DNA from 2 places in the Lysinibacillus sp. NPDC097279 genome. Region 2 is predicted to be linked to the other one. Evidence: riboswitches for the same ligand, from Rfam matches in the RefSeq annotation. Region 2 holds a riboswitch; the other holds the start of a gene.
What was found. Region 2 has a riboswitch for cobalamin ahead of ACIQ1H_RS05655 (hypothetical protein). Riboswitches for the same ligand answer to the same signal wherever they lie in the genome.
Positions count from the first base shown of each region.

Region 1: another riboswitch for cobalamin. It lies ahead of ACIQ1H_RS13275 (glutaredoxin family protein); the one in region 2 lies ahead of ACIQ1H_RS05655 (hypothetical protein).

Region 1 is NZ_JBIWDA010000002.1:648,276-652,713, reverse strand. Features, by position in the region: gene nrdE (class 1b ribonucleoside-diphosphate reductase subunit alpha) at 1-1,783, opposite strand, end outside; gene nrdI (class Ib ribonucleoside-diphosphate reductase assembly flavoprotein NrdI) at 1,780-2,139, opposite strand; gene ACIQ1H_RS13275 (glutaredoxin family protein) at 2,136-2,360, opposite strand; cobalamin riboswitch at 2,481-2,656, opposite strand; gene ACIQ1H_RS13270 (ferrochelatase) at 3,217-4,122, opposite strand; gene ACIQ1H_RS13265 (ABC transporter ATP-binding protein) at 4,200-4,438, opposite strand, start outside.
Region 2 is NZ_JBIWDA010000001.1:1,105,021-1,109,458, forward strand. Features, by position in the region: gene ACIQ1H_RS05640 (ABC transporter permease) at 1-627, shown strand, start outside; gene ACIQ1H_RS05645 (ATP-binding cassette domain-containing protein) at 620-1,369, shown strand; gene ACIQ1H_RS05650 (ABC transporter ATP-binding protein) at 1,384-2,109, shown strand; cobalamin riboswitch at 2,231-2,414, shown strand; gene ACIQ1H_RS05655 (hypothetical protein) at 2,680-3,453, shown strand; gene ACIQ1H_RS05660 (GTP-binding protein) at 3,643-4,438, opposite strand, start outside.

The DNA.
Region 1 (4,438 bases), on a different contig from region 2:
TACTTGGTGCAATTGAAGCTGTACAGCTACGAATATATGAAATACTACCAGTTGGTGCAATAGCTAGACGATAAGAATGGAATAAACCATATTCCATAACATCCTGCTTTAATGTTTCCCACATTTTTGATGTCACGATTGGAATATTTCCTAATGCTTTTAATACAACTGGTGAAAGCTCTTCTTCAAGTTTATTAACATATTGATCAAAATAAACGCCTGACGCATAATCACTATCCTCAAAACGGTAGAAAGTTTCGCCTCGTTCCTTAGCAATCTCCATCGATGATTTAAGTGAATAATAGTTCATCGCTTCCATAAAGCTATCCATAAAAGCAATTGAATCTTTAGAGCCGTACATAATCCCCTCTGTAACAAGATGACCATGTAGATTCATACATCCAAGCCCTACAGAATGCATTAACTTATTGGCTTTAGCTACAGGCGGTACATTCGTAATGTTCGTCATTTGTGACACATTCGTTAAAAGATGCATTGCTGTATCTACTAATGTACCAAAATCACTTACTTTACTTGCGGCATGTATATCAATTGAGCCTAAGTTACACGATACATCTAGTCCGTATTCATTTGATTCATTTTGGTCAGTAATGATACTTGTTTCTTGTACTTGTAAAATTTCTGTACATAGGTTCGACATTTTTACACGACCTATATTTTTGAGTGGATGTACGTCGTTGACATTATCATCAAAGATTTCGAAAGGATAGCCTGATTCAAATTGCGCTTTTTTCACTTCTGTATATAATCTGCGCGCATTCAAGCGTTTAATCTTACGGATATTTGGGTTATCTAGTAACTCATAATACATCTCTGTAATGGAGATTTCAGACATTCGTTTCCCATATTCTTTATAAATATCATATGGACTGAACAACACAATATCTTTATCACGTTTCATAAGTTCAAAGAAAATACTTGGAATAATAATACCTGTTGATAGCGTTGCAAGTCGGATTTTATCATCAGCATTTGGCTTTTTCGATGAAATAAAATTCTCTATATCAGCATGGAAAATATTTAGGTAAACAACGCCAGAGCCGTTACGTTGTCCAAGCTGATTGGAATAGCTGAAGGAATTTTCTAAAAGTTTAGCAACTGGAATCACACCACTTGCACGATTTAAAATTTCTTTAATTGGATCTCCTAATGGACGTAAATCTGTTAAGTTTACCCCTACTCCACCGCCAAGGCGTGATAGCTCTAAACAATAACCAATATTTTCAGCAATACTATTCATTGAATCGTCCATTGATAGTTTAAAGCAGCTTACTAATTCGCCACGCGCTTTTTTTCCACTATTTAACGCGGTTGGCGTTGCTGGTTGGTACGCCTCCATCATTGCTTCAACGGAACGTTCTGCTAACACCGTGTTCCCTTGTGCTAAATATAAAGCGATGATAACAATACGATCTTCGTATTTTTCTAAAATTTCTTCCCCGTCACGACTTTTCATTGCGTAACTATCGTAAAATTTACTTGCACTCATAAAAGATGGGAAGCGGAAATTGTAATCGTATGCTTTTTTGTATAAGTGTTTAATAAAATCTATCTCATACATGTCGATAAACTCTTTCTCGTAATAACCCTCATCGACTAAATAGCGTATTTTCTCCTCAATATCAATAAAATAACGTAGACGCACATTTACATATTCTAAAAAATAACGGCGTGTTGCCTCACGGTCCTTTTCAAGCTCTAATTGACCCGTCGTGCTATAGCGATTAAGCACCTCATTATTAAGCTTTAAGTATGTTTTCATCCCTTCACCCTCGTTTCATAAAACGTTTGTATTACTTCATAATCAGCCTGGTATCCACGTAAATCTAATTTACGCACTAGCGGGACCTGGTAGGTTTCTGCAATTTTTTCGCCAGCTCCACCAAACACATGGTGCCCAAAATTACTATTACCACTGACAGCTACTCCCTTGCAATACTCCCTGTTTTGCTCTAAAAAGCGAGCTACTTTTGCAGGAATATCACCTAAGCCGTCCGTGTATGTAATTAATAGAAAGGGCTCAGTCAGCAACAATCCATCATAAATTTCAATAGATTCCCCATCTAATTTCGTCACAATACTTCGCACATTACCTGTACGACTAGCATAAACGATCATATTGCAATCATCTCAATTTGAGAAACAATTTCTTTGACATCTCCTATAAATGTGTCATTTACTTCAAGAACAGGCACACTTAAAAAACCTGCGTCCATAATTTTTTGTTTTGCTTGCTCATCGTGATCAATATTCACAATTTCTGCTTCAAGTCCTGCACGTTGTAATTCCGATTTGACCCAAAGACATTTTGGGCATATAGTTTTCGTATAAAGTTTCATTTTAAATTCCCTCTTTTCATAATATAAAAAGGCTATCTCTTGGGAGAGACAGCCTAAGTTAGAAACGTAAAAAAACAAAAAAATCGTCACGTCCCCATTTCTTATTCCCCGAAGAAAGGTTGAATTGTTTTATTATAGGCAGGTCTCCTGGCTTTGCTTCATTCTCTGATATCCTTCCCATACGAATGCACAGTGGATTAAATCATCGTCAGCTTAACAGTTGCGGGGACAGCGTCGGATATACCGAACTTCCCTATTAAACTACATATAGTAGTACCTATATAAAACTAACACAATATATTGTTGTTGAACACAATTAAGTGTACCATCCTTCAAGTAAAAAGTAAATCAAGAAAAGCGAATTCTTTATAGTGTAACTTTTCACTATTTTCTTTAGGAACAACAAACGGTTAATAAATGAAAAATGACTAGCTAGGTTAGTATAATTAATAATATCGTCAATAGTTCTAAAGAATGATAGACGATTTTCCATGATAAGCTTTATCATATGTTAAGCAATTATTATTCTACCTACTGAAGCCTAAATTAAACTGCGTATTATATTTAATATGTACTTATATAATTTTATAGCTGTTATCACATTTTAGCCACTATCGTAAGCCCTATAACTTCTATTCAATTTTTCATTATACACACAAAAAAATATTAAAATAGATTTGCCGTTTATTAGATATCATTAATGCTAGTTCAGAGTAGAATGTAGTGTCTTTATTCATGGCTGTTCTGTTCGCTATATTGATATAAAACAAATAACCATCTGACATCAATGGAATATCGACATCAGATGGCAATATAGATTTTACAATAGTTACTCGTAATTTATTAACCTGTTCAGTTATTGTGCGGGAATAAATGATTCGACAATGGCAGCTAAAGCTTGAATGGTATCATAGCTATCACCTGGAAACTCTGATTGTGCAAATTCAACTTGCAGTTCCTCACACAATCGATGACATTCATTTCCAACTTCAAAATAGGACTCAATATCCGCTGAAAGTGACAGAAGCTCACATGTGACGATACCTTGAGCACCCTCGCCTTGCAATGAATTAATTTTATCTTTTACATTTGGACCTAGCCAGTCACCTTTCCCATGGCCACTTCGATATGTAACATGCCAGTTCGCTATTTGTGCTTCTTTAGAAATGGCTTCGGCTAATTCGGAAAACTGGCGCACATAGTGCTCATTTTTTTCAGGGTCAATAGGCTGACTATGGACTGTATATAAAACATGCGTCTGTGCTCGTTTTTCAACAGGAATCCATTCAAATGCACGTTGAACACGGTCTTTATAAACAGCAAGTAAATCATGATTTAAATGCCAATTTTTCGCATGAATGACCTTAACGTCATGAGAAGCTAATAACGTACTAACTTCATCATGAAACGCTGCTGCCCCTGTAGACATAATCGGATTTACAGGTAATGTAATAAAAGTTGTAATACCTTCTCTAAGCATTGTGTCGACAACATCTGGAATATAAGGTTCTGTATGTTTGTATGCGTTATATACTTTTACAGGCTGTGTTACACGTTGCTGTAAAGCATGTTCCAGCCCTTTAGCAATACGCCCCGTATTTGCTGCTAATAGATCAACACCACCTAATTTTTTAAATTGTGCCGTCACATTTTCAATTACATGAGGTGGTGGTGTTTTACCTTTCATTATATGTGTAAAATAAGGTGTTACATCGTCTAAAGATTTCGGTGCGCCATATGCGTAATAAATTATACCAATCATTTTTTAGTCTCCTTTTCTTCAATAGATTAATGTATATAGTGTTGTAGTTTTAGTTCTAATTTCTTTTTAAAAATAGCCTACGATTTTTCACAAGAACTTGAGCACAATTTTATCGGCGTAAAGATTGGATTTCCGTCTTGCATATAAATTTCCGCATCTATTTCAAAAATTGATTGAAACATTTCTTTACATAATACACAATGTGGTGAATCATCGTAATAGATTTTGCCTTTCTTTAATACAATCAGACGTTCGCTATTTTGTGCGGCTTGGTTAATATCATGTAACACCATTATAACGGTCATATTGTATTTTT
Region 2 (4,438 bases):
CGGATACTTGTTGGGGGGAAAGTTACGCTTTTCATCGCCATAGTGTCAGTCGTAATTTCAAGCATTATAGGCATTATCTACGGTGGTATTAGCGGTTTTGTTGGCGGTGCCATTGATGTCGTGATGATGCGCATTTTGGAGGCATTTTTAACGATTCCATCCTTAGTAATTGTACTTGCCCTGCAAGCAATTATGCAAGGAAGTGTTTGGCGAATGGCCATGATTATAGGTTTCACAGGTTGGTTTGTTACAGCTCGAATCGTTCGCTCTGAGTTTATTCGCTTAAAGGAAATGGAATTTGTCCAAATGGCTACAATGTTTCGTACCCCATTATGGATAATATTATTTGGTCATTTATTGCGAAATAGTGTGCCTGCTATCTTTGTCGTGACAATATTTAATTTTGCCGGGGCGATTTTTACGGAAGTGTCTTTAAGCTTTTTAGGCATCGGTGTGCCGCCAGCAATCCCGTCATGGGGAACGATGCTGTACACAGCGCAAAATGATTTACTTGTTGGGGCTTGGTGGATCGGTCTTTTTCCTGGCATACTAATTTTTGTGACGATATTATGTGTGCAAGCGATCGGGAGCACATTCAAACAAGGAGGAGGACGATCCCATGTTTAGTATCGAAAATCTAACTGTTCGAGTGAACGATAAAAATCTCATCCATAATATTTCATTAACAGTCCCGAAAGGTGAGATTACCGCAGTTATCGGTGAAAGTGGCAGTGGGAAAAGCACAACAATATCAGCTATTTTAGGGATGCTCCCGCCGCAAGCTGAGGCAAAGGGTGCAGTTTTCTTTAATGGGGAAAATATTATGACGATGTCAAAAAAAGATAGTTTGTTATTAAGGTCAAAGCATATTTTTACGATTTTTCAAGATGCCACAAATAGCTTTTCTCCTACGCAAAAAATGAAACAACAATTGTATATGTTTACTGCCTTACGAGTGGGTGATGACAAAGAGAGGTTTTTCTCTAAAATGACCGCTATATTAAAGGAGTTAAACTTATCAGTAGCTATATTAGAAAGCTATCCATTTGAGTTGTCAGGTGGTATGCTACAACGCTGTATGTTAGCTTGTGCATTGTATAATGAGCCAGACATATTAATAGCAGATGAACCAACTTCTGCACTAGATATGCTGCATCAACAACACTTTATAACATTATTAAAAAACCTTCATGCGCAGCTAGGGACAACTATTATACTGGTTACTCATGATTTAGGGGTTGCTGTTTCACTAGCGAATAACATAGTAGTGATGAAAGAAGGAGAAATCGTTGAGAAGGGGCAAGCGACAGAAATTTTTGAGCAGCCTAAACATCCGTATACGCAACGGCTTGTCGCAAATCATTTTTAGGAGGCGTATATGTATTGCTTCAGGTTGAAAATATAAGTAAAAGCTTTCGAGCAGGCCAGCAAGTATTAGCAAATATAAATCTTTCTGTAGGAGAAGGTGAAATCGTCGGTCTAGTTGGAGAGAGTGGAAGCGGTAAAAGTACTTTAGCGAAAGTCATTATGCAGCTAGAGTCAGCTAATAAAGGGACTGTCCATTTTCAACAACAACACATCACTAAGAAAAATCGAAAGTCCTTTTATGAAAATTGCCAAATTATATTCCAAAATGCAAGTAATGCTCTAAACCCTATGTGGACAGTCAAGCAACTATTAAGAGAGCCATTGCAACATCAAAATTTGGTGACGGACAGCTATTTACAAACGATGCTTGCAAAAGTTAAGTTATCAAACGATGTTTTACATGCTTTGCCCTCTGAACTTAGTGGTGGTGAGAAGCAAAGAGTAAATTTATTACGCTCAATTCTTGTGGAACCGAAATTGATAGTGTGCGATGAAATTGTTTCAAGCTTAGATCGTTTAATTCAGCGAGAAATTATTGATTTATTAATGACGTTAAATAAAGAAAGAAACATGGCTATTTTATTTATTTCGCATGATTTAAAAGCTGTTTCTTATTTAAGTGAACGGATATATGTAATGAGAGCTGGCGAAATTGTCGATGAACAGCACAAGGAACATGATGGATTTCATTTCACTGATAGCTATGCACAAAAGCTATTCCAAGCGATGGAAGGTGAATAATATTTCGTTTTTTCGCAGCCGAAAACAATTAGATACCGTTTTCTGTTGATTGACTTTAAAATTCCATTACTTTACAATATGATTTAATAGTATACTAGTGAGTTTACTATTTATCACAACAAAATAGCGTGTAGTAATAGGTGTAAATTGCGTGCAATTTACTGAAAAGGGAAGTCGGTGCGAGTCCGACACTGTCCCGCAACTGTAAATGTGAGCTTTCTTTTCATATACCACTGTTAAATGACGGGAAGGGAAAAGAAGCTGTGACCATAAGTCAGGAGACCTGCCTGTTACGAGTACACACCATAACCCTACGAGGAATAGGAGGTGGCATGTTGACAAAGCAGAATGTTCTGTTCGTCACAGTACGTCAAACGACCAATACCAAAGGAAATAAGGATATACGGCATCGAGCCAAATCCAAATATCTCCCATTGGTACATTGTTTGATGCTGCTTGATGAATGATAATGATTAGCTGAACGACGGATTTCCTCTCAAAGCAGGAAATCCGTATTTTTATGTGATCGCAACATTTGTTTTGAAAATATGTACGAACTGAGGTGCACGTATGACGAATATTCATGTATGTACAACACAAGAAAAGCAATATGTAGATATGAAGATTTGTAAACTATCACGCGTTGAAGTTGCCAAGCAGCCTAAAACTAGAATGGTCATTGAAGCTCTTGTCGATCAGTTTTTAGCATCAGGACTTATTCGTAACGATCGTTTATTTAATCAAATATTCTTTAACAAAGATATCATTTGGATTCAAAATGAGGTATATGAGGGATGCCTTTTTGCTAAAGCAAGCGTGGCGGACGAGCTCAAAACGAAAAAGAACGGCTTTATGATGTACATGCCAACAAATCCAATTGTTTATGAGGTCAATGGTGAGGCGTATCATTTAATAACACGTATTGATTCGATTCGTGCAAAACCAAATTTAGATAGGCTGAATATAGAGCCGAAACCGATTTTAAGTGCTGCGCGAGTCAATGATTTACTATGCTCAATGGTTATGCGTTTTTATATTACTTATTTAGAAGATTTATCGTTAGTCGTTCATACAAATCAAGATACTAATAAAATATTAGATTTAACAAAATATGTAAAATATGAATACGAACACTTTCTTGAAAGTGTGAAAGAATTAAATGACTATCATTTAAATTGGCACCCACGAGGCAATGGTCATCAATTATTGCTTCAACTGATCGAGCAATTACAAATTTTAAAGAGTAAACCTGGCACGGTTCTTGTTGATTTTACGAATAGTAATGGTTATGTAATTGTGGAATCGGCAAATAGCTTTGTTGCGAAAGTAAAGAAAGCTTTATAGGAAATATAAAAGGCATCGAGATGTTCTCGATGCCTTCAGTTATTTTTATGGAGAATAATATTGATAGATATTGCGGATAACTTTTGAAAACGCCGGTAAAAGCCTAGGAATCGCCGATAGCACCATTGAAAACGCCGATAAACCACTAAAAAGAGCTGTGGTGCTATAGAAATGTGTGTAGTTGCTTAATTACAAGCAATGCATCGCTTCTTTTGCGTCATACCAAGGAACTGAATAGCCCTTACCTTTCGCACAAAAAATACTAGACGATGAATAGTCGGGATCTGCCTGTTTATTGTAATTGATGTGCGCTATTACTTCTTCACTATTATGGCATTTATCATAGCCATCAAATTGTAACGATATTGATCCTTTGCCATTCGTGTAAGCAGCGAAAGTAGTACTATAATGCATAAATGTTGCAACAGGAACGCGTCCTGTTAATGTTACTTGTTCCTCTGTTAAGACGGGTGCATCAAATGTACCGTCTGCTTGCTGGATATCGTTCATCATACGACCGATAAATTCATTCGATGCTTTTAATTTGAAGCGATAATATGGTTCAAGTACGATATTTTCAGCTTGTTCCAACCCTTGTCGAAGTGCACGGAAAGTTGCTTCGCGGAAATCGCCTCCCTCTGTATGTTTGATATGGGCACGTCCTGTCAAAAGGGTGAAGCGTATATCCGTAACGGGGGAGCCTGTTAAAAGACCGTGATGCTCTCGCTCAAATAGATGTTTTTCAATTAGTCGTTGATTGCCAACTGATAAATCATCAGCATGACAAGCGTTAACAAACGTGTTTCCTGTACCTCGAATATTTGGCTCCATTAATAGGTGTACCTCTGCATAATGTTTTAACGGCTCAAAATGACCGTATCCTGTTACAGTTGTTGCAATTGTTTCCATATATAAAATTTTAGGTTCACCAAAAGTAATAGTAAGTGAAAATCGATTTTTTAACACTTCAGCAAGCACTTCAAGC